Regions from separate parts of the Neobacillus sp. Fa239 genome, predicted to be linked through region 3. Evidence: riboswitches for the same ligand, from Rfam matches in the RefSeq annotation. Region 3 holds a riboswitch; each other region holds the start of a gene.
The links. A riboswitch is a leader RNA that binds a small molecule or an ion and turns the genes downstream of it on or off. The one in region 3 is predicted to bind cyclic di-GMP.

Region 1 (10,680 bases), 2.3 Mb from region 3:
TTCATTTGTAACCGATTTATGATTAAGTACGACGGAGTTTGGTCCGGTCACCGATGTTGGTGCTTTTGTAAAAACCATCACATGTTCGGGGATATCTTTTGCGCTCCCCATTTCTATGGCATGGTCTGCGTAATTTTTTCCGACACAAAAAATATTTTTAGCGGGCCTTGGAATTGGAGCAAGCAATTCAATATCTGCCAGCGGCAAATAGAGTGATTCTTCATTAGGCTCGCTATGTACCCATTCAAGTAATGCTTTTATCTCATTAATAAAGCCATCACCAAGGGCAATGCATTCAAGCAATGTGGATGGAAATCGGGAATATCCTGATTTTGCTTTTTCTGCCTTCTCAATGGGGAGCACTTTTGTACCATCTGAATGAACAATTCCAACAAATGGTTCATTTTCTTGTCTAAAAGTAACAAATCTCATGTTAATCACCTCAACAATAGTTTAAAAGAAACGGAGCATGCTAACAAATTTGAATTTTTTAATCTCAAAAAAAGACCTTCAGATATTATCTTCAGATCTTTGTAAATCATGTAGAGAATATTCTCAACTAATGCTTTTTTAAAGGCTCCGTTAAACTTGGATGTTGATTTCCGCTCCTGGCGCTCGCTTTCCGCGGGGAAGTCCGGGAGCCTCCTCAGCGCTATCGCGCCTGCGGGGTCTCCCGTGACCGCTTCATCCCGCAGGAGTCGAGTGCCCTCCGCTCCAATCAACGGTTGTAGAAAATCACCATTCGCCTTTTACATAGCTTTTAAATAAAGTCGAAGGTATATTGATTCCTGATTCTTGAATCCGTTCAAGAAGTTTTGGCTTTACACCTGTTGGCATTATTTGACCGATAATTTTACCCTCTGCATTTACCCCATCTTGTTTATAGATAAAGATATCTTGAAGTTTTATATTATCCCCATCCAGACCTTGTACTTCTGTAATGTTTATAATTTTCCTTGACCCGTCTTTTAACCGTGATTGGTGGATGATGATATCAATCTTTTCGACGATTTCTTCACGAATGTCCTTTACCGTCAAGTCCACTCCTGTTAATTGAATCATCGTTTCCAATCTGGAAATCAAATCCATAGGGCAGTTTGAGAGAACAGTAGCAAGAGAGCCTTTAAGTCCGCCCTTCATCATCTGCAGCATATCAAGTGCATCCTCTCCTCGCACTTCACCTATAATGACACGGTCTGGCTTCATCCCAAATGATTTACTAACAAGGTCATGAATCGAATTGCCGCTTTTACTTTCAATACCTGAGTGATTCGATGCAGGTGAAACGACTTGTTCCAGGCCTAATTGAAGCTCAGCTATTTCTTCCACAGTTACGATTCTTTCATCATTCGGAATAAAATTTGAAAGGGTATTTAATGTTGTTGTTTTTCCGGACCCTGTGCCACCGCTGACAAAAATATTTACCTTTGCCTTTACACATGCCTCAAGGAAAATAGCAATCTCTTTTGTAATTGTTCCCAGGTGAATTAATTCATTGATTTGAAGAGGAGCTTTTGGTGATTTTCGAATGGTAAGTGTCGGTCCATTTAATGCCAAAGGGGGTATAATTGCATTAACCTTCGACCCATCGGAAAGTCTGGCATCGATCATTGGCGAGTTTTCGTCTATTTCCCTACCTAGTACATTGGCCATTTTTTTAATGACATTCATCACATGTTCATTATCACGAAAATGTATAGACGATAACATCAATTTACCCTTACTCTCACAATATACCTGGTTTGGTCCATTAACCATGATTTCCGATATATCTTCATCTAATAGGAGCAGATTAATTGGTTCTAATCCTGTCAGGTCGTTAATAAACGCTTTCTGCTCATTTGCATTTGTCATATCCTCAACTTTCACCGAAATTCACCTCCAAGCAATTGAAATACCCCCCTTTTCCGAAAGGGGGGTTGGCTGACACTGGGATCCTACTGAAAAAACATGGGTAGATCCATGTCCATATAGAATACCTGTGGTAAAACACCCTAATTCTTTCGGTAACTGGCTGGCATAGTGACACTGCACTGTAGCCCCTATAGCTTTGCGTCACTGATTTTCATCAGCTTTGCCTTTATCGAGAACCAGTGTTTAATATTCTGACTGATCTCTTACTCACATAATAAATTGTTTTAACGTTATCGAATATCCTACTTTTCCACTATTTAATAGACAAACATACAGGTATTAAGAACTATTTTTAATCTTTTCACCATATAAATATTAATAATTCGTCGAAAATTAATTCAATTTTACTCTTGATCAGGACTATTGACCATAATCCCTGCGACCTGTGTCAAGCGGTCATAAAAAGCAAGGCCGGCAGGATTTTCGTCAAGACCAATTTCCTGAAAGGCTTCTTTCATGCAGCGAAGCCAAGCTTTTGCCCGTTTTGGTGTAACCTCAAATGGCAAATGACGATCCCTCATAGCTGGTGGGCCAAATTCCATGCTGTACAGGGGCGGACCGCCTAGAAATTGTGATAAAAACATTCGCTGTTTCCTCATAATTTCCTGCATATCCCCTTCAAATAAAGGGCTTAAATCTTTATCTGCATATACACGTGGGTAAAAAGCATTAACAAGCTCGTCAATTGTTTCTTGCCCGCCTATTTCACTATAAAGCGTTTTAAATGGGTATTCCATGTTTTTCACCTACTCTTATCTTTACTGATAATTATAAGGTTATTTAGCCTTACATTTTGTGATATATATCACACTAATATCCTTTAAATTATTTTGGGCGAATGAATCACATTACATCCGCCTATACATAAGATAGGTAAAGAAACTAAAAAAAGGGTGTTGCAAATGCCAGCAATTGTCGGAGTAGCGCAAGTCATTACTCTTGGAAGCAGTTCGATATTCCATATTGGTGATGTTTATAAAATTATGCCATTTGCTACTGCAAAAACTTTTTCCGGGGCTGGTTCTTTTAATACGGGCGAGAGATTGGATGTCCACAATCAATTAAGCTCCACCAATACAACAGACCCAGACGTTATTGATCAAGCCAATTTCTTAAATATGTGATGAATGGGTGGTTATGATGAATTTTTACATCCAACAATCGATTCATATCAATTTTATTAAAATTGGCGGGATCACAAATTCCTCTGTCCTTCAAATTGGCAGTGCCGGAATTATTAAACCTGCCGCCTATTTGTATAATACCGGAGGATTTACGGCACCGGCACCGGCTGCAAAAAAACCTGGTGAGGTGTCCGCTCCTTCATCATCCGCCTTACTTGCCCCTTCCGTACCATTACAAGCACCAGTCAGGACGTAAAAAGCAAAATGAGATTTTTACAACTGTATGAAGGCTTTCATGCATATATTTACTTTAGGTGAAAAGGAGAATGACTAATGGGGTGATTTAATGTATCAAGATTTATACCAATACCTTCAATGGCTGCAGATGTATATTCAAACACAAGAAAATAGAATCTCCGCATTAGAGGCGATCATTACGAAAATGAAGGAAGAAATGAAGCAATTAAATGAACGGCAAGCCATTCATGTGGATAAAATTGAATATAAATTTGATCAATTGAAGGTAGAAACACTCGAGGGTACGTTAACCATTGGATTAAATCCAAATGATTTGTCAGGAATCGAGGACTTTGCGGTACAAAATCAATCATTAAACACTCCCGTTACACCTAAGGCACAAATGCAGCGTTCAATGAAAATAGAAGAGGCAATCTATCGCTATTTGGAAGTAGACCTGCCTCAGGTAGTGGAAGAGGCAAAACAAAAATTAAACATTCTCCCAGATGAATCTTACCTTTCCTTCATCAAGGAGGATATTATCAAACAGCTGCCAAACAGGATTGAATATCATTTAAAAGCGAGCCTTGCCCAAAATCGATCAACTCAAAATTCCCCTGAAACCGAGAATATGATTATTGAAACGATAAAGCAGGAAATTCAAAATGGTGTATATGTATTTTTCAATAATCTTCCAGAAAATATGAAAGGAATGAACACAAATGAACTTTGAAGTCTATAATCGGGATTTAGTCGTTGGAAGCATTTATATTACGGGCGTTGCAAGCTCGTCGCTAGTCCTGGTGGGTGATACAGAAACCATTCAGCTCGCCTCCGCATTTGATACACCTGCAGAATCTTTAATAATTGGGCCGTTTGTTCCTTTGCAGCCGGATGTGACCCCGGGATATGCTACAACGAATCTCTAACGTTGACAAATTAAAGGTAATGATTTTATCCTACTCTTCCATCATACAGCTTGGAGATTCCTGTATTACGAATGGATACTCCCGCGCATTAGCCGTTCAAAGAGAAGCTGAAGTGTTTTACGGTAATGAAGGGAATTTCTCCTCTTATTCAGTGTTTACAAAGCCTATTCCGTTACCTCCGATCGATGAACAGATTTCAACTTTCACCCACAATCCCAAACCTGTTATTAAAGTAAATGAAATTGATATCATTGGAATTTCGTCTTCATCGATTTTACATGTTGGAAACACTCGAAATGTCTCTATGGAGGTAAGAATTAAACATATTCGCCAGGAAAATCTGGAAGGGCATGAGCAGGATGTGCGTTAGTTGCATAAAATAACGTGGCAGTTCTAATGAAAAGGATGTTTTTAGATGCCAGCGATAATTGGGCCAGTACAAATCGTTAACGTAGGTGGAGGGGTTGTCCAATTCGGCGATACCGTTTATATCTCCCCAAAGAGCAGCTCCAAGACTTATGGCGGCTCCGGGGGCTTTAATACCGGGGGAATTATCGTAACAAATAACGGGATCAGCGGAACGAATGTCCTTGACACCAATCTCATTGACCAGCCTACAATCGGAAATAATTAAAGAGGATGACAATACGTCATCCTCTTTCCTATTCAATCTTTAACACATGGGCCCCATCAAAGAAAAATAAGTACCTTTCATTGATTTTTCTTTTCCAAATTTGTTCTATCGCCTTCGCATATAAATTAATTTGCAGCCTGTAGCGGTCTTCCATAATAGGTTTTGCCTGCTCAAATCCACCTTTAAAGCGATCTGTAATCCCGTCCGTTTTAAAGTCAAGAAGAACGAGCCCCTGATCATCTTCAAAAATACAATCGATAACCCCTTGAATAAATATAGATTCATCCGCTCCTCCCCATGAAGGATAAACAGTACTAGCCGGAAGGGATAGTGTAAAAGGAACTTCCCGGTTTACTTCCCGAGCCTGCAATAACCTTTTTCCCAATGAAGATTGAAAGAATTGGACAATTAGATGGCTGTCAATGATCTCTGCTTGCTCTTTTGTTAATAATTCATTGTTTACCATCCAGGACAATTGATCTTTGATGCTTTCATTTGTAATGGATGTTGTCAAATCTACATGCTGCATAACCATATGCATGGCTGTACCACGTTCGGCTGGACTCAACGTTTTTTCCTGCATGAACTTTGGCCGCTTCTGGATCGACTTCTTAAACTTTTGAATAAGATCTGTTCCACTTTGTTCATCCATCAATTCCCTCTGCCGCTTCAATTCTGAAACGGACTGTTTTGAACGATGTTTTGAGGCATCTCGAAAAGAATATTCCCAAGTTAGCCGCTCATGAATATCATCAGCAAATATGGATTCAACCGGAATCGGCTCAGATCTCCTCAGAATTTCCAGTAATTGGTCGTCTTCCTTTTCGTGCAAGATCTCTTGTCGTTTTATTTCCTCAGCATTCAGAATAGATATTTTCCATCTGGAAGGGTGGCAGTTGATTTCTTGTGGAACAGATGAAACATTACAATCTTCTAATCGTAACTCACCACAGTCCTGATGGCGAATCAGCGCCGGCCCAATCCAATCTAAATAGCATACTGCTGCTGCTCTGTCATAGTCCTTTAACAGCCAGTCTATATTGGAGAGAGCATCATTCCATTGTTCCAAGCTTTTGTTTAAATCCTTAGTAGTACCAATCAAATAAAGCTTTTCTTTCGCCCTTGTCAACGCTACATAAAAAACTCTCATTTCCTCTGCAAGCATTTCCATTTTCTTCTTTCGTTTGAAAGCCATTTGCGGCAGAGATGGGTAGGTAATTCTTTTCTCTGCATTGACATATTTAGCAGCAAAACCGTATTCCTTATCCAGCATGAACGATTTTCGAATGTCAGTCATATTAAAAGTTTTCGATGTCCCTGCAATAAAAACAACCGGAAATTCCAGTCCTTTACTACTATGGATGGTCATGATCCGAACAACATCCTCCTGCTCTCCAAGAACTCTGGCAGCACCAAGGTCATCTCCTCTTTCAACCATCCTTTGGATAAACTGCAAAAACCGAAATAATCCTCGAAACGAAGTTTGTTCATATTGCCTTGCCCTGTCATATAAGGCTCTTAAATTCGCTTGCCGTTGCTTTCCGCCTGGCAGGCCCCCGACAAAATCATAAAACTGTGTATCCCGGTATAATTGCCAAATTAATTCAGAAAGCGAACCAAGCCTCGCGATTGAACGCCATTCCTTCAAAAAATCATAAAAGCGGCGGACCTTTTCGTATAAGCCTTCCATCACTGATGTTGGTTTGTTTCGACAAAAAACACTCATGGCCTCCCAATACGAGCCCTGCTTATGATGAATTCGAATAAGGGAGAGTTCTTCTTCATTTAGTCCCACAATTGGTGAACGTAAAACAGATGCTAATGGTATGTCCTGGAATGGATTATCAATAACACGCAGCAAAGAAAGCATGATTGATACTTCTGTAGCTTGAAAATATCCGGTTGATAAGTTGGCATAAATGGGAATCCCCTGCTGTTTAAATTCCTCCATGATTTGCGGCGCCCAAGTCATCGACCGAAGCAGGATGACAATATCCCGATACATCAGAGGCTTATCGCTTTTCGTTTTCGTATTATAAATAAGTTTCCCCTCTGAAACTAATTCTTTTATTTTTGACGCCATTACTCTTGCTTCAAGTTGCGACTTTTCTAAGTCAACAGGGTCCAATTCAGAAGGGGTCTCATTTTCTGCTGTTTCTTCCTCTGGTTGCTCAGGATTCACGACCTTCTGATCGATCAGCAACACTTCTACAGGATAGGGCTGAACCGAAGGATAGGGGGCACCAGTTCGTAATTCAGCCGCTTCGTCGTAGTCGATTTCCCCTACCTTGACACCCATAATCTGCTTAAATAAAAAGTTGGTTCCATCAAGCACTTCTTTCCGGCTGCGGAAATTTCGCGCCAAATCAATTCTAAGGCCTGATTCTTCTCCGTCTAAGCGAAATCGATTATACTTACTTAAAAAAAGGTTAGGCTCGGCCAAGCGAAAACGATAAATGGATTGCTTGACGTCACCGACCATAAATAGGTTTCCATTTCGCTCATCTACTTTCGCGACAAGCTTTAAGATCGTCTCCTGTACCATGTTCGTATCTTGATACTCATCCACGTAAACCTCTTTAAAATGCCTGCGGTAAGCTAATGCCGCTTCAGAAGGCAGAAACTCACCATCATTCGCATTTTTTTCTAGTAAGATTTCCAGGCAGTAATGCTCCAAATCGGAATAGTCCACAAGCCCTTTTTCCCTTTTCGCCTTTTCAAACCGATTGGAGAAGGCATTAACTAAAGTGATTAACGTTTCAATTAACGGGTGCATTTCGGCCATATCGCGTAAAAAGCTTTCAGGTTTTCTTGAGAAGAATTCATCCTTCAAATCGGTCAGTTTCTTTTTGGCCTTTTCCCGAAGCTTCTGCGCTTTGGCTGTCAAGTCTTTATCATATTGGTCACCTTTTACCGGCTTAGCCCTTGAAAAAGCCCATGATTGCATCGCTTGATAAAGAGCATCCCATGATTCTTTGCTCGCTAAGATCATTGTATCTAAAGTCTTTTGGTCATCTATAAAGTTTTCTTCTCTAGGCGCCGGTCCTCCAGGGAGCTGAGCGATCTGAAGTCCTTTGTTTAGCAACTCCTTCGTTCCTTCTAATTGCAGTTCAACATCATGCCGCAGTTCTTGAAAAAAGGGCAGTTCTTCCAGCTTCGAAATAGCGGAAACATCATACATATCCACGATGGATTGCAGATATTTTTCCGGCATGGGATTTGCTCTGGCAAATTCGAAGATGGAGAGGATCATTTCCTGAAGGGCAGTATCACTACGATCACCAGTAAATGTATCCACCAAGTTAAAAAATGCTTCATTTTCTTCTTTTCCATATTCTTCTTCGAACAATTCATCGAGTACTTCATCACTAATTAACTGTGCTTCCATCTGATCCGCAATGCGAAAGCCCGGATCCACATCGATTAAGTAATAATATTGACGAATGACTTCCATACAAAAGGAATGCAGCGTGGAAATAGAAGCTTTATTCAATAAGCTAAGCTGTCTCCTTAAATGGCGCGATTCGGGATCATGATTAATCGCACTTTCAAGAGCCTCACCAATCCGGTGCCGCATTTCTGCTGCTGATGCATTCGTAAAGGTCACGACCAGCAGCTCATCCACGTCCATTGGGTCATTCGTTGAGAGCAGCTTTTGGATGATTCTTTCAACAAGGACAGCGGTTTTTCCGGACCCTGCTGCTGCAGCGACGAGAATATCTTTATTATTCGCGTATATTGCTTTCCATTGGTCAAAAGTCCAGGTTGAATCTTCTGGTTTTGGTGGAATTCCCAGGTTATTCATGATCGTGCGCCTCCCTTCTGATTAAGTTAAAAATATCATCATTTGATTGGGGCTCTAAAATACGATAGCGATTTGTTTCAATGGATTCGTCAAAATGACAAACTGATTTATAGGAACAAAACGTACAGGCTGTCTTATCCTTTAGTTTATAAGGAGTAATATGAACCTGACCATCGATAATGGAGTCCCCAGTCTTTTGATATAAATTGCGCACATAATGTCTAAGGTCTGCAAATTCATTTAAACTGGCTACTTTGGAGCGTTTTGTTAAATTACCATCATTTTTTAATCCTGCTGCAATGATTTGTGAGTCGCCAGATTCCAGCGTTTGATCCATTAGCCGGATCACATTTTGATTGCTTAACATTAACCCATTCATCTTGAATTTTTTCATTATCTCTTTTTCAATTTCATCGATTGCTAACATTTTTTTCGTATTAATGAATGGGTTATGGACGTGAAAATAAAGGACACCTGCTGGAGTTGCTTCCATTTTCACCAACTGTTTGGAATGGGTTAGGACAATATCAAGATAGGTTAACATTTGCAAGGCCAGTCCATAATAAACTTCTGTTAGATTGACATCTTTTTCACTTGATTTATAGTCAATAACTCGCAAATATACCCCGCCGGATTCATCTGTAGCCTGATCCACTCGGTCGATTCTTCCGGCAAGCTCCATCCTTTTACCATTTTTCAGCTTAAAGGTTAATGGCGGCAGTTCCCCTTTTGCACCGAATCCAAGCTCCAATCCAACCGGTGAAAAACCACTGGCTTTCGCATGCTCACTTAAAATGACGGAAGCACGGGTAATAATCTGCTCCAATTTCCTTTTCATATAATGATGGCGCTCCGAGCTTAACAATATTTCGTTTTGGAGCTTTGGCGCAATCGCATTAATGGCCTCCCTTGACAGTTCCCTACATTGCTCACCTGTCAGTTGTGCCCATGAAAGGTTTTGTTCCGTCACAATATCTGAGATATGCTTTAAGGCAGCATGGAACAACTCGCCAATGTCAGGAGCTTCTAATCGAAAGATTTGCCGGTCCCGAAGCTTTAAACCATGCTGAACAAAATGTGAAAAGGCACAAGCTTGAAAAAGCTCCATTCTCGAAACACTTGCCTGGATCGTTTCTCCATATAATTCAGCCGCAGTTTCCTTTGTTAAGGCAACAGCTTGATTCGAATAAAAAAGGCTGGATATGACTTTTTTGGCCTGATGCCTCCATATACTTCCAATATAGGAATTATAAACATCCCACCAAAGGGAGGAAATCGGATATCCCCGTTTTTTTAATTGCAATTGTGATGTTAAATAAGACATGGTCGCACCGAAAGTAGAAATAAAATTCAACTGTTCCGGTTCCGGAAGTTCGGCTGGGTCTGTTACATAGAAGTGCTCGTTTACTTCTGTAAACATTTCTTTTAGTCTCTTAATATAGGAAGAAGGAATTAATGCTTTTCCTTCGTCATTGGCTAATGGATAGGTGACATAAAGAAGGTCTGATGGCGTAGTCATCGCTTTATAGGCGAGGAAATTTTCATCCAATAGGCGTGTCCGGCTGCTTGGAGCTACCTTTACACCTGCCGTCAACAGCCTTTCACGGTCATCGTCACCTAATATTCCTTCACCCGATATTTTCGCCGGTAACACGCCCTCATTCACCCCGACCACGAAACCAACCTTAATATCCAATAGTCTTGATTTTTCTAAATCTCCAATCAGCACTTGGTCGATTGCAGGGGGGATCAGTGAAAAGTGTAAGGATTCAAAGCCAGCTTCCAGCACTTCTGCAAAGGATTTTAAGGAAATTGACTCTTCCCCCAGTATTTCTACATACTGATCTAAGAGGTCAATCACGGCATTCCATACTTGTTCATGCTCACGCATTTTCACAAGATTGCCGCTTTTTTCGGCTGCCATTTTCCAATTTTCTAGCTTTGAAGGTATATCTAATTCTTCTAAATAAAGATAGATTGCTTCACAAAGTTTCCGGCCTGTATCTGCCTTTTTTAAACGTCTGGACAATCTAAGGA
Region 2 (10,680 bases), 1.8 Mb from region 3:
GCAAAATACTGCCCTCTCATATGCTCCGGTGCAAGCTTGGAAACAAAGCTTTGCTGAAGGCCTGCGCCCATTAATTCACCGAGGGTATAAATCGCCATCGCCAAAATAAATCCCCAGATCCAATGTGTCTGCTGAAAAACCAATATGGCAATGGCATAAACAATCGAGGAAAGGACAAATACATTCCGCTCCCTATATTTACTCATCCATTTTGTAACAAACACCGTTGTCAAAGAAACAAGCAAACCATTTTCAGCAAGGACGATCCCAAAGGCCTGTGGACCGTTTACAGAGAAAGACCAGCTTCCAAATGAAAAAAGAGATTGACTTTTTACCATATCCTTAATATAAACGGGAATTAATAAGTCCAATTGCATAAATGTTTGCCCAGCAAGCACACCGGCTATGATAAACAACAAAAATGTTTTGTCTTTAATAATTAACGAATAGTCTCGCAGCTGATTTTGCAAAAAGTAATACCATTTGCCGTCCACATCGATCAAATTCTTTCTTTGAGGGACGGTTTCCCTCGTCCATTTCGCTAAAATCAACCCGAGCATGATGCAGACAATCCCGGCAATCAGTAATAGCTGAAAACGGTATTGTACATAAAAAATAGCTCCGATAATGGGGCCGATGACAACTGCAATATTAATGGAGGTATAAAAAATAGCAAATACATTGCTGCGGTGTTTTTCCTCTACAACATCCGCCACCATCGCCTGGCTGGCCGGCCAATAAAAGGAACCAAATACACCGGCAATCGCGAAAGAGATAAAACCAATCCATGGCGACTGAAACCATGGTGAACTCGCAAAACCAAAGGTAATAAACGAAAGCCCCTGACCAATGGAAGATAGAACCATCATCCGCTTTCGGCCAAATCGGTCAGCACAGTATCCGCCCATCAGATTGGCAATGACTGAAAAAGCTTGTGAAAAGACCAATAAAAACCCTGCTTTATTCTTCCCGAATTCATCTGCAAAATAAATGGTCAAGAACGGAAAGAACATCCAAAAGGTTATGTTCATCATCGCTTCACTAAATAAGCGTACCTTTAAATTCGGATCCCAATCTCTAATCCTCATAAAAAATCCTCGTTTCTCATTTTGTCCTTCACTATCTTACTATTTAATTGGGAAAATTCATATAAAAAAAATTTGGGTCCTGGTGCTCTAAATGCCCGAGGAGAGTGATTTTCTATGGAGGGAGTCATTAAGGAGCGGTCTAAATGCCCGCGGCGTGGAATTTTTCAAGGAAGGGGTAATTAAGAAGCGGTCTAAATGCCAGCGGAGGGGAATTTTTCAAGGAACGGGTAATTAAGAAGCGGTCTAAATGCCAGCTGAGGGGAATTTTTCAAGGAACGGGTAATTAAGAAGCGGTCTAAATGCCAGCGGAGGGGAATTTTTCAAGGAACGGGTAATTAAGAAGCGGTCTAAATGCCCGAGGAGGGGAATTTTCCAAGGAACGGGTAATTAAGAAGCGGTCTAAACCCCCGATGAGAGGAATTTTTTAAGGAAGGGGTAATTAAGAAGCCGTCTTAATGCCCGAGGAGTTTTATATTTCAAGTAAATGGTAAATAAGAACCGGTCTAGATGCCCGTGGAGGAGAAAAAAGAGCATGGACGGTAAAAGCAAAGCGGTTGCATTACCCGTGGAGTAGAAAAAAGAGCATGGACGGTAAAAGCAGAGCGGTTGCATTACCCGTGGAGGAGAAAAAAGAGCATGGACGGTCAAAACAGACCGGTTGCATTGCCTGTGGAGGAGAAAAAAGAGCATGGACGGTAAAAGCAGAGCGGTTGCATTACCCGTGGAGGAGAAAAAAGAACTCGGACGGTAAAAGCAGACCCGATTGCATTGCCCGAACAAAGTGACTTTCCAATGTATTGGTAATTAAGAAGCCCTCTGATTGCCCCAGAAGGAAAATTATGCATTTGAATTTTCGATATAAGAATAACTGAAACCATGAGGGACGTATGCTATATTTATCTAATGGAAACATGAAAGGAAGTATAAAAAATGGCAAAAAATGTTGTAATTGCTGAAAAACCTTCTGTTGCTCGTGATATTGCCCGTGTGCTGAAGTGTAATAAAAAAGGAAATGGGTATCTTGAAGGCGATCAATATATTGTTACATGGGCGCTAGGACACTTAGTCACACTTGCTGACCCGGAAAGCTACGATGTGAAATATAAAACATGGAATTTAGAAGACCTCCCAATGCTGCCTGAGCATTTGAAATTAACGGTCATTAAGCAGACAGGAAAACAATTTAATGCTGTTAAAAGCCAATTGACGAGAAAGGATGTCAGTGAAATCATCGTCGCTACAGACGCTGGGAGAGAGGGGGAATTAGTCGCCCGTTGGATTATTGAAAAAGTAAAAGTCAATAAACCGATCAAACGGCTATGGATCTCATCTGTTACCGATAAAGCGATCAAGGATGGCTTTGCCAACCTGAAGCCTGGCAAGGCCTATGACAATTTGTATGCTTCAGCTGTCGCACGTTCAGAAGCTGACTGGTATATCGGACTTAATGCAACACGCGCATTAACGACCCGATTCAATGCACAGTTGAACTGCGGCCGTGTGCAAACACCAACTGTAGCGATAATAGCTGCCCGTGAAGACGAAATCAAAAATTTCAAAGCTCAAACCTATTATGGAATCGAAGCCCAAACAGCAGATAATTTAAAGCTGACCTGGCAGGATGCAAAAGGGAACAGCCGCAGCTTTGAGAAAGAGAAAATCGATGCGATTGTAAAAAAACTTGGCAAACAAAATGCCATTGTTAAAGAGATTGAGAAAAAGCAGAAGAAGTCTTACTCTCCTGGACTTTATGACTTAACCGAGCTACAGCGTGATGCGAATAAAATTTTTGGTTACTCGGCAAAGGAAACATTAAACATTATGCAAAAGCTGTACGAGCAGCATAAAGTTTTAACATATCCTCGAACGGATTCACGTTTCATCTCTTCCGACATAGTCGGAACGCTTCCAGAACGCTTAAAAGCATGCGCAGTTGGGGAATACCGTTCATTAGCGAATAAGGTTTTAAGCAAACCGATCAAAGCATCCAAAGCATTTGTAGATGACAGCAAAGTGTCCGATCACCATGCCATTATTCCAACAGAAGGCTATGTAAACTTTTCAGCCTTTACAGATAAAGAGCGGAAAATTTATGACTTAGTTATAAAACGATTCTTAGCCGTTTTATTCCCGGCCTTCGAGTATGAGCAATTAACGCTCCGTGCGAAAATCGGTGATGAAAGCTTCGTGGCGAGAGGAAAAACCATTTTAGCGGCTGGTTGGAAGGAAGTATACGAAAACCGGTTTGAGGACGACGAGACAGGAGACGATTTGAAAGAACAGATTCTGCCTCGAATTGAAAAAGGCGATACATTAAACGTGAAACTCATTGCCCAAACATCAGGTCAAACCAATCCACCTGCACGTTTTAATGAGGCGACCTTACTTTCAGCAATGGAAAACCCTGCGAAGTATATGGAAACAAAAAATAAACAGTTGGCAGAAACCTTAAAAGCAACTGGTGGATTAGGGACCGTTGCGACGCGTGCAGACATTATTGATAAGCTATTCAATTCCTTCTTAATCGAAAAGCGCGGCAAAGATATTCATCTTACTTCCAAAGGCCGCCAATTGCTGGATTTAGTTCCAGAAGAGCTAAAATCTCCAACGTTGACGGCAGAGTGGGAACAAAAGCTTGATCAAATCGCTCATGGCAAGCTGAAAAAAGATGTTTTTATTCGGGAAATGAAAAACTACACAAAAGAAATCGTTGCTGAAATTAAAGCAAGTGATAAAAAATACAAGCACGACAATATTTCCACAAAAAGCTGCCCGGACTGTGGAAAACCGATGCTTGAAGTGAACGGCAAAAAAGGCAAAATGCTCGTATGTCAGGACCGTGAATGCGGACATCGTAAAAATGTCTCACGCCTCACAAATGCACGGTGCCCAAATTGTCATAAAAAACTCGAGCTCCGTGGCGAAGGTGAAGGTCAAATCTTCACCTGTAAATGTGGATATCGTGAAAAACTATCTGCTTTCGAAGCCAGAAGGAAGAAAGAATCTGTCGGAAAAGTAGATAAACGAACCGTGCAAAAGTATTTAAAACAGCAAGAAAAAGAAGCAGAGCCCATTAATAATGCTTTTGCAGACGCATTAAAAGGTTTAAAATTCGACTGATTTATAAGAACAGTAAAATACAACGGGTTCATTTTGGGGGCTCATACCTTAATTTGGATAAGGAAATGCCAGAGAATTTAACAGGAAAAAAACATCGTAACGAGTGCTTCTTTGAATAGAGGCACTCTTTTTGTATATGGCTATTTTCGAAATCTTTGTGTTGATTTTGGGTTAGTTATTAAGGACAGTTTAACCGATTTCAAGATAGACATTGTCCTCAAGAGAATTGATTGAGGACAGTTTAACCGATTTCAAGATAGACATTGTCCACAAGAGCGTTGATTAAGGACAGTTTAACCGATTTTAAGATAGATATTGTCCACAAGAGCGTTGATTAAGGACAGTTTAACCGATTTCAAGATAGATCTTGTCCACAAGAGCGTTGATTAAGGACAGCTTTACCGATTTCAAGATAGATCTTGTCCTCAAGAGAGCAAATCGTAAAACCACAGTCTTTTAGTAAAGAACCTTTACTTAAAAGAGGGCAGTGATTTTGATTTTTTCACTAGATTTTCTTGCAATCAGCCTTCTATTTACTATTGTGATAAAGTGTTAGAGTGCTAAAATTTGGAAAAATGCATTGACAATCCTAATTTCCCCCACGTACAATATGTATTATAGGATAATAGAATATTCTGAATGGAATGGTGATTATGAAACATTTAAAAACAGAACGTTATTCAGAAAAACCTATAAATGAGGCTGGAATCCAAATCTAATAGATGATGGAATCCAGCCTCTTTCTTTATTTCTTTATTACACTAAATTAGTAGAGGTGGAAAATATGGTTGTATTAACAGGTCAAAATTTAACATTAAAAGAGATGAAGGAAGTATTATTTCGTGGACAAAAGGTTCAAGCTTCCGAGAAAAGCATGGAAGCAGCGAAAAGGAGCAGGGAAGCGGTAGAAAGAATCGTTTCTGAATCTAAAGTTGTTTACGGAATTACCACCGGGTTTGGAAAATTTAGTGATGTATTGATTGATAAAGATCATGTTGGGGACCTTCAGATTAATTTAATCCGCTCCCATGCTTGCGGGGTAGGGGAACCTTTTCCGAAGGTTGTCGCAAAAGCAATGGTTTTATTACGAGCCAATGCCCTTTTAAAAGGTCATTCAGGAATTAGACCGCTTGTTATAGAAAAGCTGATCCAGCTGGTTAATAAAGATATTATTCCGGTCATACCGCAGCAGGGGTCACTGGGGGCCAGCGGTGATTTGGCTCCGCTTTCTCACTTGGCTTTAGTTCTGGTTGGGGAAGGAGAGGTATTTTATAAGGGAGAACGAATGGATGCATTAGAAGCTCTTCAGCTTGAAGAAATTCTTCCTGTTACCCTTGAAGCAAAAGAAGGTCTTGCTCTAATCAACGGAACACAGGCGATGACAGCAATGGGTGTAGTCGGTTATTTAGAAGCTGAACAGCTTGCCTTTGAAAGTGAGCTTATTTCTTCCATGACAATTGAAGGATTAAATGGAATCATTGATGCATTTGCAGAAGAGGTTCATATTGCCCGCGGATATCAGCAGCAGGTTGATACAGCGGCAAGAATTCGACATTACTTAAGTGACAGTTTACTAACTACTCAGCAAGGGGAGCTGCGAGTGCAGGATGCTTATTCGCTTCGCTGTATTCCACAAGTACACGGTGCAACTTGGCAGGCTCTTGATTATGTTAAAGAAAAATTAGAGATTGAAATGAATGCGGCAACAGACAATCCGCTCATTTTTGATGATGGTGATAAAGTCATTTCCGGCGGAAACTTCCACGGTCAGCCGATTGCTTTTGCCATGGATTTTATGAAAATTGCTGTTGCGGAAATGGCCAATATTTCGGAACGTCGAATTGAAAGATTGATTAATCCGCAGCTAAATGATCTGCCGCCATTCTTAAGTCCGGAACCAGGATTACAATCCGGGGCGATGATCATGCAATATGTGGCTGCCGCGCTTGTTTCTGAAAATAAAACATTGGCCCATCCGGCAAGTGTGGATTCTATTCCATCATCAGCAAACCAAGAGGATCATGTGAGTATGGGAACCATTGGTTCAAGACATGCCCACCAAATTATTCAAAATACAAGAAGAGTTCTTGCGATTGAATTGATTTGTGCGATGCAGGCGGTTGAATACCGTGGAATAGATAAAATGGCCACCCAGACAAGAAAACTTTATGAAAAGGGTCGTGAATCGATTCCTACTATTAACAAAGACCGCATTTTCTCTAAAGATATCGAAAAAGCAGCAGAGGTTTTAAAAACAGTCGACCTATCCAAATTATTGCAGCCCATTGCGAAGTAAAGAAAAAAGGCGTGAATCCTTCACGCCTTTTACTCTTCTTCTACACGATTCTTAAACGCTTCCTGCGTAACGAGAAACTCTTCGTCTCCAGGTGCTCCCTCAGACTTCTTTTCCGCTACACTGTTCTTTGGAAATTCACCAGGATGATTCTTCTTCTTATGATTAAAATGTTCGCCACGTGCCAAACCAAACACTCCTTTCGTCTTCGCTTGTAGCATTCCCAAACAAATATGAATTATTTATTTAGACTCCGTAATTTGATATAATAAACATAGTGAAAACGGTAATAAGGAGGCTTAGCATGGATTTATTTCATATTGTCTCGGAAGACCGCATTAAAAAAGCCTATAAAGACGGGGAATTTGAAAATCTCCCAGGTTTAGGGAAACCAATGGAGATAGAGGATTTGTCTGCTATCCCTGAAGAATTACGGATGGCTTATCGTCTAATGAAAAACGCAGGATTTACAGAGGGCGAAAGCCAATTAAGACAAGAAATGATGACCATTGAGGAATTAATCAAAAAGTGCGATGACAGCACAGAAAAGGCCAGCCTTCAAAATAAATTAAATGAAAAGCTGCTCCGTTATAATCAGCTCATGTCAAAACGCGGAGTGAAAACAAATTCCTCCTTTTTTAAAAACTATGAACAAAAGGTTCAAAATAAGTTTATAAAATAGATGATGATCAGAGGAAAGTCAACAACCAAGTATAAAAAAGCCAAAGAAAAAAAGCTGTCGATATGAATGCCTAATGGTTTCACTCATCGCCAGCTTTTTGTTCTGATTTTGCGGGTTTACACATGCGGTCAAGCAGGAAACCAAAAACAACCATAAAGCCAATAGGTATTGTATAATTTAGGACATGCATTAGAGTCATTTTTAATGCTCACCACCATTTATTTGAATATTAACAATATTAAGTATATTTTTAATTTGTTAACATTATAAGTTAATTGGCACATAATAGACAAATATCTTTAACATGAAAATTTACTGCATACATTTTCATGAAAGTTCACTAACAATACCTTTTAAATTAATTTAGGAAAACGGTTTCAAAAAAGGGGAAAAATCCATTTTTTAACAAAGGGAATTTAATGATTAATATCGTAATTAATATATTGACGGGAAAACATGTCGAAAATTGACTTAACATCATAGTCCCGGGGGTGAAGGTAGTGTCAAAGGTTCTTTGTATTGGCGGTGCAAATATTGATAGGAAAATAAAAGTAAAGAATCATTTAAGGTTTGGAACCTCAAATCCGGCAAACAGCAAAATTTCTGGTGGCGGAGTTGCAAGAAATATCGCGGAAAATCTGGGGAGGCTTGGGATTGATAGTTCCCTATTGGCTTTAATTGGTGATGATTCAGAAGGCAGTTGGCTTTTTGAAAACACCAAAGATTTCGTTGATATGAGTTTGATTGAAATTGTTCCGGGGAAACCTACGGGAACCTATACGGCAGTGCTGGATGAAGAAGGAGAAATGATGGTTGCATTTGCGGACATGGCCATTTACGAGGATGTTAACAAGGAAATGATTGAGAGTAAATGGAAGCATGCATGCCCTGATATCGTTTTGTTGGATACAAATTTTCCTTCAGAGGTCATCCAGCAAATTATCACTCATTGCAGAAGTAAGCATATACCGATTTGTATTGCTCCGGTTTCATCTTCTAAAATTAAAAAATTGCCGGTGTCCCTTGAAGGTGTCAAATGGTTTATCGCTAATCAAAAAGAGGCAGAAGAACTTTCAAAGATTGAAATGAAATGCGAAGGCGATTTTTTTAAAGCGGCAGAAGCAATTTTAAAGAAGGGTGTCGAAAAAGTTGTCATTACCAGAGGGGAGAAGGGATTAATCTTTTTTACAAAGGAAGGCGAAGCGGGGGCATTAGTACCATGTGAAGTAAAGGTGGTCGATGTAACCGGGGCTCGGGACTCACTTATTGCCGGAACTTTATTTGGTTATTTAAAAGGATTAAGCACCGAAGATGCCTGCAAAATTGGACTTTCATGTTCATTGATCACCATTCAGTCAAATGAAACGGTAACCCCTTCATTAAACAATCAAAGCCTTAATGAAGCCTTTCGAAAATATTGTTTTATGGGAACAACTTTTTGCTGATTACATTAAATAATTTAACTGCTTAAAGGAGGAAATTCGACTCGAATTTCCTCCTTTTCCCATTATTCTATTATTCGAAAATGATAAAATCTATAAATTGTCAGAAAAAGAAGATGGGATTTGTAGAAAAATGGAATATTTTGTGTTAAAAAATCGTCTTAAAATGATAAATAAATGACAAAATCCAACACCCTACTAAAAAAGGACTAGATATAATAAACTTATCGATTTTGATAAGTATTTAGTCCTAATAAAAAATTATCTGAAAAATGATGGTTTTCAGTCTTTATTAAAGCAGAAAAAGGCAAACCTTTTGAAAAAAAGGGACGCAAAGCCGAGGATCTAAGGTAAGAAGTTTTCCTTACGATGATGGCCGGGCTGCCTGGAATACGAATTGTATTTTAGGAGTGAGTAGAGTGGTTAAAACGGAGAATATCTTTGAAGTAATGGATGAGGAATGGATGGCATTAATTTTAGAAGCAAAAGATCTGGGAATTACGAAGGAATCCATTCGAGATTTCTTAAATCAAAATGGTGTGCAGGGTTTTTTAGTTGAGAATCGTTAATTACATAAGTAACAAAACAAAAGCATTCTGTATGAGTTGACGCCTTTACAGAATGCTTTCTTGTTTTCAATTCTCTTATTTATCGTTATTATTTTGATTAATCCGCCATTTATTAAATTCAAGGAAATCACGAAACTGGTCTTTAGATACACCGGAATTCATTGCTTCTTTAACAAGATTCATCCAATCACTATCCAAATCATCCTTATTGATTTGTTCATGTATTAAATGATCGGCAGGGATATTCAAGACGGCAGCAATCTTTTCAAGAAACTGAATGGAAGGATTTGTCTGCTTGTTTCTTTCAAGATTACTTAAATATGATTTTGCAACCCCCGCTTGGCTGGCAAGTTCAGAAATGGACATTTTCTTTTCTAAACGGAGTTTTTTTACACGATCACCGATCATTGATTCTCACACACCTAATAATTAATATGAATATGAATATTTTATCAAAAAGAATGAAAAAGTTCCATATTACGAACGATTTATATTGACAAAAAGATGAACATTATTGAAATGATGATATCGGTTTTAATTAAAAATCAATCTTTGAAAAAATGTGTAGATAGGGCTAATATATAAGAGTATCTTTTCAAATTCTGCTGGCACCTATTCATTATTGAACCTTATTAGTTAGAATACATAAAAATAATCAAAAAGGTAGGTAAAAACATGATTGTTTTAAAATCAGAACGTGAAATTGAAGCCATGAAAAAAGCTGGAGAAATTCTCGCTTCATGTCATAAAGAAATCGCAAAATTAATCAAGCCTGGGGTCACTACCTGGGAAATTGAGGAGTTTGTGGATGATTTTTTAAGAAAAAATCATGCTAAACCGGAACAAAAGGGTTATAAGGGCTATGAATTTGCGACCTGTGCAAGTATCAATGATGAAATTTGCCATGGGTTTCCAAGAAAGGAACCTTTAAAGGAAGGCGATATAGTCACAATTGATATGGTGGTGAATTATAACGGCGCCTTGGCGGATTCAGCCTGGTCCTATGCGGTAGGAAGTGTGTCCGAGGAAACGGATCATTTATTGAAAGTCACCAAAGAGGCATTGTATAAAGGAATTGAGCAGTCTGTTCCAGGGAATCGGATTGGCGATATTGGGCATGCTATCCAAAAATACGTTGAGAGTGAAGGGTTATCGGTTGTGCGGGATTTTATTGGCCATGGAATTGGTACAGTTATTCATGAGAAGCCGGATGTGCCGCATTATGGGCTTGCAGGAAAAGGCCCCCGAATTAAAGAAGGTATGGTGTTTACCATCGAACCAATGGTAAATGTCGGCAGATATCAAACGAAAATGGATGATAACGGCTGGACAGCAAGGACGATAGACGGTAAATTTTCCGCTCAATATGAGCATACCATTGCCATTACCAAAGATGGTCCGATTATTTTAACAGAACAAAAGTAAAAAACAGGTCATGTGACCTGTTTTTATTTTTTTCTTAGGTTGCCAAGCTCCTCCACAAGTG
Region 3 (10,680 bases):
TTCTTAATTTAGTCAACCATCTATTTTATCCAATCACCGGCATAGCATCAGTCTGGGCAGGGTTTCAGCGATCAATTGCGGCTCTGGAGCGAGTTCTGGATGTTGCGGAAAAGCCGGCCGATTATCCTGATTTGCCCTCATTTTCACCCGCCTTGGATGATTTAGAATCTATCCAGTTTGAAAATGTTACTTTCGGCTATGAGGAAAATAAAAAGGTATTTGAGCATTTTGATTTGAAAATTCCCGTTGGAAAAGTGATAGCGCTTGTCGGTCCAAGCGGAGCTGGAAAAAGTACTTTATTTAATCTTCTGCAAGGATTTTACAAGCCGCAATCAGGTGAAATACAATTTTCAGGGCGCTCGATTCATGAGTTAACCGCTTCAAAATTAAGAAGCTCGATTGCCCATGTTCCACAAGAAACATTTCTATTTGCCGGTACCATCCGTGATAATCTCCTAATTGCTCGTCCTAATATTAGCGATAAAGAAATGGTAGAGGCCGCTATCAATGCTGAAATCCATGATTTTATCGTTTCGCTTCCGAAGGGATATGATACCGAGGTAGGGGAAAATGGAATCAGGTTATCTGGCGGACAGAAACAAAGATTGGCCATTGCCAGGGCTATATTAAAGGATGCACCCATTCTCTTATTGGATGAAGCGACCTCTGCATTGGATGGAGAAACCGAATACTATGTAAAAGAGGCGCTAGAATTATTGATGGAGGGGAGAACGACAATAGTTATTGCTCATCGTATGTCGACGATTCAAAGTGCTGATCTCATCCTTGTTATCGATAATGGAAAAATTGTCCAACGCGGAACGCATGCAGAGTTAATCAATCAAAATGGATTGTACCGAAATCTATATCAGACTTCTTTTAAAACTAGGGCATTATCCTTGGTTTCAAAATCTTAACAGGTGGTGCGAGAAAATGATCATTGACCTTATAAAAGCTCTATACAACCCTCACCTGCCACTTCCACAGGATTTTCACACCGTTCTCACCGAAATTGAACGGGATGGAATCTCATCCCAAATCTATTTTTTACTAAAACAACAAGGTAGACTTGAGCAAACTCCAGAGTTCTTTCAAAAATTCTTAAAAGAACAATACACAAAAGGATTGTACCAAAATATTTTTATCAAAAATCAAATGGATCAGATCCTTCAGGCCTTTGAAAAGGCAGGAATTGACGTTATTCCTCTAAAGGGAGTCTATTTAGCTGAGAAATTTTTCGGCCATTTAGGCTCTAGAATAACTTCTGATATAGATTTATTAGTTAGGGGGGAAGAGCTAGACAAAGCGATTCGGATTGTCAAAGAGCTGGGGTTTACCGATGAAGAGGCGGAAGTGCCGGACCATTTCCATTGCAGCTTTGATAAGCCATTGCCTCACTCAGCGATTCCCTTAGGTGTTGAACTGCATTGGGCGATAATCAAAGAGAAATCCTCCAGCCTGGATATGAATGATGTTTGGGAGCAATCGAAGCCGGTTGGATCTTTCCGCCATATAAAGGAATTATCCGACCTTTATACTTTTTATACGATTTGCTTGCATGGTTGGCAGCATAATTTAGAATCTATGAAATATTTTTTAGATATTATGCAAATCATTTACAAAAAAAAGGATGAAATTGATTATGATCTTCTAATGAAGTTATCAGCTTCCCACCAAACCTTAACAAGGATCACAAGGATCTTATCGATTGTTTATCAGCAATTTCCTCATTTAGAGGCAGTGAAAAAATTCCCATATAAAATTGTAAAGGTATCTTGGAAATATCGTGATAGAGGTGTAAAAAAATATTTTCATTTTTTAAATCTTAAATTTTTCAGTTATGACTTGGGGAAACATAGTTTGCTAGAGCTTATTCAATGGTTCCTTCCATCTAGAATGGATGCCGTGGCGCAGTTAGGGAGAGGGTATGAGGAATTTTCAACTTCAAAACTTTATTTGCTTTTATATAGGAATAGAATGAGTAAATTGATTTCGTTAAAAAATCGAAAATGCCCCTAAATGATCTCATATAACGTTTTTAAAAATTTACGTAATACGAAGAAATATCTTTACAGATAAAGTAAATAATCTTATAATCCTTAATAAAGAACGATTTTTTCTCCAATAAGAAACTGCGAAAAGGAAGGAGGTAACCTGCAAACTTGAATCGAATTAAAAATCTTATTTTTATATCCATATTTACGTGTTCATTAATAATCCCAACATCTGCTTTCGCCGCATCAAACACTACTCAATCAAATTCCAACACTGGGATTCTCCAGTTGATTTCTACCTTTTTAACAAGCTTTAATAGTCAATCAACTATTGCCACTGTTCAAAATACCACTAACAACAATGGGAGTTATTCTAATAGTTACAATGATGATTGGTTCGGCTGTTTTTGGAACTGGTTTTGTGGTGGGAGTAATGGTGATGGCGGGGACGACGATCAATGTAAGAATATAACGGGAAGCTTTGGCAATGATGAGGGTTGTAAAAGCTCAGCAAATATATGGAAAGAATGGTATTGCCATTAGATTTGATTAAATTACATATTGAAAGCGTCTTTAAGCTTTTTGATCGGACCTTAAAAATATGGACATTAATATTAGGTGGCTTCTTGGCATGATTTCGGTATTCAACCGGACGCATGCCTTTTTTTTATTATTCAGGATAGATGAAACATCGTAATCTCCGGCCTGCAAAACAATCGAACGGCCAACCCAGTTGTACCAATCCCTCGATTCACATATAAAGGCATCTTCCTTTTCCCAACCTCATAAAACCCATCTGAATATCTGTGGGCAAGCTCCTGCCTAATAATGGGACCATAAAAAGGTATCCGAACTTGTCCCCCATGTGAGTGTCCTGAAAACTGTGCGCTTATAGGATGTTTTATACTCTCTTCGGCAATATCAGGTTCATGAGCAAGCAGCAACACACAATCCTCATTGGTTAGACCGTCCGCTGCTTTTTTTATATTTGGAGCACCATACATTACATCATCGATGCCTGCAATATAAAGACGCTGCTGATTACTCTCGATAAAATCGCGATTATTCACTAACACATTGAACTGTGAGTTTTGTAAAGCTTGAATTACGTTATCTTTCGTATAGAAATCATGGTTTCCAATGACAGCCCATTTTCCCCCTCGATGTGCCTTTAATGATTTAAGTAATGGAATAGCTTTTTCAGGTTCATTATTGCCAATTTGTATAAGATCTCCCGTAAAGAAAATAATATCTGGATTTAAGCTGTTGATCATCCGAATAACTGGTTGGAAATCCTTAACTCCATAATGAAACCCTAAATGCACATCACTAAATTGAACAATCTTCCAACCAACAAAAGCTTTAGGAAGGTTGTTTATTTGCAAAGTGACATTTTTTATTTGATACCAAAACCGTTCTATTTTAAATGAATAGGTCCCCGTAACCATCCCTGTTGCTAGTAAGCCTAAAAACAATTTTCCAGATTTCTTTAAAAAGGTACGACGATTCAGCGTCTGCTGATTTGGATGTATTTCAGTCATTGTTTACTCCTTTTAAACAGACACAAAATTATTGTACTGGGAGGATTTAGAGGGAAATAAGATGTTCTGTTTAAAGAACATTATAATTGATATATATTGTTAACTCAACATTAAGCACGTAAAAAAGCCATATTGATACTACCAAGCTATTTTGTAAAGAGATGATGGTACAAGATGTCCTTGTATAGACAATTATTTAACAACTACATAATTTCACAACCTGAGAGCTACATTAATTTCCTATTACATATTTTTCATTTAATTTGATACCCCAAAAATAAGCCGTTATGTTTCGAAAGTTATATTGGATGTAGTTTTACTCTTAAATGCTTTCTAATTTACAATAAATCTGTCTTAAATGGAGGGGGAACTATGATAAAAAATGAGTTTGAACTACCTAATGAATGGATTGAGTTAGTAAAAGAAGCAATGAAATCTGATATAACTAAAGATGATTTTAAGATTTTTTTAGAAAAAGAAAAAGAGAAAAGTAAAAACCATAAATTTTACAGAGTTTATCGTTAACTTACCTAATTGCTTTTGCAATCGGTATATAATTCTGGCAGTTTATTATTGAGTGGAGAATGAGCCACTACACACAGGATTTATAATAAATCTTATATGTAGTGGTTTGTTATTTAACATAGTTTATTGCTTTAAAGCATTAAGACATTTTTTGACATATCCCTTACAATTTATGTCGAAATTTTTGGAATTTTTTCCAATCAGTATTAGAAAGATATATAGTATTATTACATTAGTAATATTTATTTAGTGCTTTATCACTACATATGATAAAAGCAAACCTGCGCGAAAGTCAGGGACGCAAAGCCACAGGTCTAAGGTAATTTTATTGCTATTGATCGCTGGGTTGCCTAATTTTGGAGGCTATTTGTGTGTCAGTAAACACTCCGGTAAAAACTGAAAAAGAATTAGATGAAGAATGGTTAGCCCTCATTTGTGAAGCACGAAAATTAGGAATTTCAATTGATGAAATTAGAGATTTCCTACAATCATGATAGGCCTATTACGGCCTCTTTTTTTTACCTTTAATAAGTGCATAATTTTTCACTCAAGTCATTGAAGTTAGTACCACAAAGAGTAAGGTACTAGTTATACAGAAAGACTTTTATGTTACTTTTACTATCAATCGTCCCAAGCAATACATTTTCCACCACGGTCTGATGCTGATTTTTAAGTGTATCAACCAGCCATCCTTCCTCTTTATTAATCCGCTGAAGCTCCTGCAAGTTTATTTTCCCCTCTTTTATAACCGTTTTGGGAAAATCAAATGCCTCCGTTTTCAATTGATACGTCGATGGTGTAACCGCTGCATACTGCGGATCCAAAAAAATCGACATGCTCCCGTCAGCTTCCCATAGTACCAATGCAACTTTTTTAACATCTACGACTTTTTCCTTCCTTAATTCTGCCAATAAATAATCAAGAGAAATTCTTGCTTTCTTTAAGCCTTTATAAAGAATCTCGCCATTTTTAATGAGTGGAAACGGATCTGAATCAATCATTTTTCGAAACCCTGTCCATTTTAAGGTTAAGAATACTCCTGCCATATATAAAACAATCAAGACGATAGTTGAGACTAAAGATCCTGTCATACCAAGACTTTCGTCAGATAATGGATGGGCAATAATGTTTCCTAACATAAGGGCGATAATGAAATCAAGCAATCTTAATTGGGAAATGGAGCGACTCCCCATGACTTTTGCTGCAATGACCATGAAGAAAAAGGTGACGGCTGCTCGTAAAACCCATTCCGTTACTGTAAGAGAATCGTGCTCAAAGAAAAAGCTCACTTGAAACACCTCATAAAACTTAATTTCTTTTTTTATTATGTCTTTAATTTCCTTTTTCATAAACTGAAAGTAAAATGTCTCACATCCAAAAATTAAAAAGCCAAGAATGAGCCTGATTGCCTCATTCTTGGCTTTCCTTTAGTAGTGTAAAAACTTGACACAAACCGGATATGGAACCTCAATATCAGAAGCCAGCATGGTTAGTTTTCCAGTATCTCCATCCCTCGCATATAATACAAGATTCCCGGATTCTTGATTCGAACCAATGACAAATTTGCCAGTCGGGTCAATTGAAAAATCACGCGGCCAGGCACCCTCTGAAGACACTCTTTCTACAAAACTAAGCTCGCCGGTTTCCTCATTCACTCTGAACACTGCTATACTGTTATGTCCGCGATTGGCTGCATAAACAAAATGACCATCTGCTGAAAGATGAATCGCACTACCTTGGTTATTTTCTTTAAAATCATCTGGAAGTGTGGAAATATACTGTTTTGCTGTAAAATGGCCCTCTTCATATGTTAAAAAGATTACTTCAGAACTAAACTCGGTCATCACATATGCGAACCTATTGTTTGGATGGAAAGCCAGATGTCTTGGGCCGCTGCCGGGAGGTGTATCTAATCGGCTGACCTCAGATAATGTTCCATCCTCTTTTACAGCGTAGGTTATCAGCGAATCTATCCCTAATTCCACCACCGCCAAAAACTTTCCGTCAGGTGTAATACCGGCATAGTGTGTATGCGGTTTTTCCTGCCGTGGATCTGGGCCGGATCCTTCATGCTGAATAACAGAAACAGGGGGCTGAATGGAGCCTGTTTCTGAATCTAGCAAATAAGAATCAACAGTGCCCTTATGATAATTGGCACTAAATAACAGTTGATTATTACGTGCCATGCTCACATGGCAGGGTGAGGAGCCTGATGCAAGCTGCGAATTAATGAAGGTAAGTTCTCCATTAGTGGCATTAATTGAGTAGGAAGAGACACCGCCTTCGTCTCCTTTTTTTACTACCGAATAGAGATAGCGATTATCTTCACTAATGTTTACATATGTAGGGTTACCTAACTCTGCAGCCACTTTTACATTTGAAATTTTTGCATTTGCTGTATCCAAGGTAAAAGAATAAATTCCTTTACTATCACCTTTTGTATAGGTTCCAATATACCCATTGAATTTTGTCATCATAAACTCTCCTTGAAATATGTATTCATTTTATTTTATCAAAAGTAATGTAGAATATTTATAAAAAAGATTCATGTGTTTTTTCTATATCCACACAACTGATCTAAAAAACAATGTTATATAGGCAGAAATCTATTCCTCCATGAATATAGACACATACACTATTTTGCAGCTAATTTGAGGAGGAGATAAAAATGGATAGACAAATGCAAGGAATTCAAGGTGCTCCCGTTCATGATATCCATCATGGACACGGAGGATATTATCCTGATCATGGATATCATCACGGACACGGTGGATACTATCCTGTTCCAGTCGACTACCATCATGGCCATGGAGGCTATTATCCTGGATATGACTACCATCATGGCCATGGAGGCTATTATCCTGGTTATGGTTATCATCATGGCCATGGAGGCTATTATCCTGGATATGGTTACCATCATGGCCATACTGGCTACTATCCAGGTTATGGGGTCCACCACGGGCATACTACCGTGCATCCTTAATGATTGTTAAAGACATTAGAAAAGCATGCAGTCTTACTTCTGCATGCTTTATTATTTCATCCACACTTGTGACCATTTTTCCATTTCCCTCAAAACCGGTTCGATGGCCAGTCCTTTTTCTGTTAACGAATATTCAATTCTTACTGGCGTTTCCGGAAAAACATCCCTTTTCACAATACCCTCTTGCTCCAGATCCTTTAACCGTTCAGATAAAACCCTACCGCTGACAGGTAGGGAAGCTTCTATTGTACAAAATCGCTGTGGGCCTGTTAATAGTTGATAAATGATTAGGCCAGACCAGCGTTGGCTAAGTATTTTCATAGCTTTTTCAAATTTGGGGCACAATTTTGATGGAATCATGTTCTATCACCTCGATAGTCATATTATACATAAAGACATTACATTTTAACAATTAGTTACTTGACATAAATGTATTACATAATTATAGTTAGTTACATAAAGTAACTGAATTGATGAGGTGAAAGACATGCTACCATCCTTGTTTTTAGCACATGGTTCGCCTATGTTAGCAATAGAAGATACTAGCTACACCCGATTTTTAGAAAATTTGGGTCAACAGTATAACCCAAAGGCCATCGTGATTTTTACCGCCCATTGGGAAACCGAAAATTTATCGATTTCATCCATGGATGAAACCTATGAAACCATTTATGATTTCTACGGGTTTCCACCAGAGCTCTATGAAGTTAAATATCCTGCGAAAGGATCAAGAAAGCTGGCGCAGCATTTAAAAGATCTTTTTACAGCGCAGGGAATTTCTGCTCAATTTGATACAAGCAGGGGGCTTGACCACGGTTCTTGGACGATGTTATCGAAAATGTATCCCAACGCAGATATTCCGGTTGTCCAGCTATCAGTTAATCCTTTTTTGGCACCTGAAAAGCAGTATCAAATTGGTGAGGCAATAAGGAGCCTCGGAAAAGAAGACATTTTGGTTATTGGCAGCGGTGTTACCGTTCATAATTTACGAATCATAAAATGGAACCAATCAGAGCCAGAACCATGGGCAGTTGAATTTGATGATTGGCTTTTAGAAAAAATAAACAATCAAGATTTGCCTGGTCTTTTCGATTATGAAAAATCAGCTCCAAATGCCAAGCTAGCCGTCCCACGACCAGAACACTTTATTCCTTTTCTCATTGCCATCGGAAGTGGAAACGGTTTGGAAAATGCCAAGGTCATTTTTAGGGGTTATCAATTTGGAACACTGAGCTATCTTTGCATGGAATTTTAAAAACACAAGATAATGTGAAAGTTCTTTGTTCATTTTGCACGATGTTGATTGGAGCGGAAGGTGCGAGACTCCTGCGGGAGCAGCGGGACAGGTGAGACCCCACAGGCGCTTAAGCGCCGAGGAGGCTCACCGCCCGCCCCGCGGAAAGCGAGCATCCTCGTGACAGGCAAAAGGCAGCCTGTCACTGCGATGATAATTCTAGGAAGATTTCCTTAGTGGAGCGGAAATCAACATACTGGTTTCACATTGCCAAACACAAAAAAGTGCCATTCATTTATGGCACTTTTTTGAATGAAGAGTATTTTCATTTGCAATAATAAAGAACTTTAGTAAAATTTAAGCAAGTATAAAGAAGAAAGTATCAATAAGAGGAGTATGGTATATGGCCAATAACAAAAAAAACACTAAAAATGTGAATTCATCCTCAAAGTTTACCTTCTGGGTAATCGGCTTAGTCGCCGTGTGTATTCTTGGCTTAATTTTTTTAGGCAATCATCAAAAACAACAGCCAAGTACAAATTCAGCTTCCAAACCGAAAATTGATTATACTAACGAGCCGTATCTCGGAAAAGCTTCAGCACCCGTTTCCATTATTGAATTTGGTGATTATAAGTGCCCGAATTGTAAAAATTTTGGCCAGAATGTCGTGCCTCTGATCCAAAAGGACTTGATTGATACCGGTAAAGCTAAATTATATTTTATGAATGATGCCTTTATCAATGTAGACTCAACGCGTTCTGCCCAATTTGCCGAAGCAGTCTACCATGAGTTAGGTAACGATACTTTTTGGAAATTCCACGAGCTTCTCTATAAGAAACAGCCTTCAGAAAGTAAATATGAAAAGATGGACGTTTATACTGAAGATTTCCTAGTTAAAACTTTAAAAGAAGTGGCTAGTGAGAGCGATGTAAACAAGGTGGTTAAATACTTTGATGCGGGTAAATCAAAGGCGGCATGGCAAAAGGATCAAGACTATGCCGATATGCTTGGCGTAACGGGAACACCAACCATTTTTGTGAATGGGAAAATGTTTCAAGGAACGACTATAGATGATTTGATGAACATGGTAAATAAAGCGGCAAAGGGGAAATAAGATGAATAAACCCTTAACGATTTCCTGGCTTGCTGCTATTATTGCGACACTTGGCAGCTTGTATTTTAGTGAGGTTCGTCATTTTATCCCTTGTACATTATGCTGGTACCAAAGAATTTTCATGTATCCCTTAGCGATTATTTTAGGCATTGCCGTTTATCGAAATGATAATGGTATTTACAAATATGTTTTACCATTATCCATTATCGGAATGTTGATTTCAGGCTACCATACAATCCTGCAAAAAATTCCTTATCTGCAGCAATTTGAAATGTGCACGTCCGGGGTTCCATGCTCGAAGGATTATTTAAACTGGCTGGGATTTATTACGATTCCGATGATGGCCTTTGTTGCTTTTACGATTATTACCCTATGCTTGGTGGTTCTTGCCCGAAGCATTAAAAAAGAGACTATCCAATAGTCTCTTTTTTAATGGCTTAATTCTTCCTGCTGCTTGGCTTTTAATCTTGCCTCTAAAATGTGCACCATTTGTAAGAAATGATCTGCCTCTCTTACGACATGGTCGGCTAAAAGAGGATCAATGATATTTTTGATTTGGCAATTTTTGATAAAATCTAATCCCGCCTGCTTAAAGGCCCGGATTTCCTGTGCAGCCGTTTCGCTGTCTTTATTCAGTTTGCCAATGATTGGATAGGTAGGCTTTTTCTTGTATAGCATAGATTCGACGTCCCTGGCCTGGTTCAGCAGCACTTCAAAATCATCCCCGAATTTCAACGCAGCTCTTACTAAATTCCGTTCAGACTGATCAAGAAGTGAGGCTATAAATCTGGAATGCTCCATCATGATCTTTAGCCAAAATACATTTTCTTTAATTATCGCATCCTGGATTGGATCTAAGATTCCTTCATTGAATTTTTTCAACGTTCTCATAAAATATTCTGCTTCACGGGCAATATGATCGACAAGCAGAGGGAAGTTAAAGCCGGTAACCTTACAATTGATAATAAGAATGAGGAGATTCCTTTTGAAGTTCCGCAACCCTGCAACAAGATTAATCGAATCCTCGTTTAACTTTCGGACAGCCGTGACATTATTGGGCGTTTGGTAGGCCCGTTTTTCCTGTTCCTCAAAATAATGATAAAAACGATCGGTTTGTTGAATCAGGTGCTTGTCTTTTCGGCTAAAACCTTCACCCAAAAAGTATGAGTGCTCTTTCATAATTCGCAGCCAAAATTTATTTTCTACTAAGGATCTCTCAATAAAGAGTTGTTCAGTTAATGATTCAGGTTTCGCTGCAAATGATTCAGGGGCAATTAACATTTGATTGG

Region 1: it holds a riboswitch for cyclic di-GMP, as region 3 does, so the genes downstream of both, ACZ5XR_RS05105 (CpaF family protein) here and ACZ5XR_RS22375 (anti-repressor SinI family protein) in region 3, are expected to answer to the same signal.
Region 2: it holds a riboswitch for cyclic di-GMP, as region 3 does, so the genes downstream of both, ACZ5XR_RS02670 (anti-repressor SinI family protein) here and ACZ5XR_RS22375 (anti-repressor SinI family protein) in region 3, are expected to answer to the same signal.

What each region holds. Positions count from the first base shown of each region.
Region 1 covers NZ_AP041611.1:1,080,549-1,091,228, reverse strand. Annotated here, with positions in the region: gene ACZ5XR_RS05110 (fumarylacetoacetate hydrolase family protein) at 1-432, opposite strand, end outside; gene ACZ5XR_RS05105 (CpaF family protein) at 736-1,869, opposite strand; cyclic di-GMP riboswitch class I at 2,003-2,089, opposite strand; gene ACZ5XR_RS05100 (globin domain-containing protein) at 2,259-2,651, opposite strand; gene ACZ5XR_RS05095 (spore germination protein) at 2,817-3,038, shown strand; gene ACZ5XR_RS05090 (spore germination protein GerPB) at 3,055-3,294, shown strand; gene gerPC (spore germination protein GerPC) at 3,385-4,008, shown strand; gene ACZ5XR_RS05080 (spore gernimation protein GerPD) at 3,998-4,204, shown strand; gene ACZ5XR_RS05075 (spore germination protein GerPE) at 4,185-4,574, shown strand; gene ACZ5XR_RS05070 (spore germination protein) at 4,620-4,838, shown strand; gene addA (helicase-exonuclease AddAB subunit AddA) at 4,867-8,643, opposite strand; gene addB (helicase-exonuclease AddAB subunit AddB) at 8,636-10,680, opposite strand, start outside.
Region 2 covers NZ_AP041611.1:550,452-561,131, forward strand. Annotated here, with positions in the region: gene ACZ5XR_RS02635 (MDR family MFS transporter) at 1-1,088, opposite strand, end outside; gene ACZ5XR_RS02640 (hypothetical protein) at 1,673-1,873, shown strand; gene ACZ5XR_RS02645 (DNA topoisomerase III) at 2,019-4,208, shown strand; gene hutH (histidine ammonia-lyase) at 4,993-6,504, shown strand; gene ACZ5XR_RS02655 (hypothetical protein) at 6,534-6,689, opposite strand; gene ACZ5XR_RS02660 (DnaJ family domain-containing protein) at 6,806-7,183, shown strand; gene ACZ5XR_RS02665 (carbohydrate kinase family protein) at 7,684-8,628, shown strand; cyclic di-GMP riboswitch class I at 8,922-9,014, shown strand; gene ACZ5XR_RS02670 (anti-repressor SinI family protein) at 9,045-9,194, shown strand; gene ACZ5XR_RS02675 (helix-turn-helix domain-containing protein) at 9,270-9,602, opposite strand; gene map (type I methionyl aminopeptidase) at 9,870-10,619, shown strand; gene ACZ5XR_RS02685 (DUF1128 domain-containing protein) at 10,643-10,680, opposite strand, start outside.
Region 3 covers NZ_AP041611.1:4,502,624-4,513,303, reverse strand. Annotated here, with positions in the region: gene ACZ5XR_RS22400 (ABC transporter ATP-binding protein) at 1-917, shown strand, start outside; gene ACZ5XR_RS22395 (nucleotidyltransferase family protein) at 934-2,019, shown strand; gene ACZ5XR_RS22390 (hypothetical protein) at 2,163-2,537, shown strand; gene ACZ5XR_RS22385 (metallophosphoesterase) at 2,669-3,535, opposite strand; gene ACZ5XR_RS22380 (anti-repressor SinI family protein) at 3,908-4,060, shown strand; cyclic di-GMP riboswitch class I at 4,325-4,414, shown strand; gene ACZ5XR_RS22375 (anti-repressor SinI family protein) at 4,432-4,554, shown strand; gene ACZ5XR_RS22370 (DUF421 domain-containing protein) at 4,645-5,349, opposite strand; gene ACZ5XR_RS22365 (lactonase family protein) at 5,488-6,534, opposite strand; gene ACZ5XR_RS22360 (hypothetical protein) at 6,729-7,043, shown strand; gene ACZ5XR_RS22355 (winged helix-turn-helix transcriptional regulator) at 7,095-7,403, opposite strand; gene ACZ5XR_RS22350 (dioxygenase family protein) at 7,531-8,298, shown strand; gene ACZ5XR_RS22345 (DsbA family protein) at 8,681-9,391, shown strand; gene ACZ5XR_RS22340 (disulfide oxidoreductase) at 9,393-9,812, shown strand; gene ACZ5XR_RS22335 (DUF2935 domain-containing protein) at 9,821-10,680, opposite strand, start outside.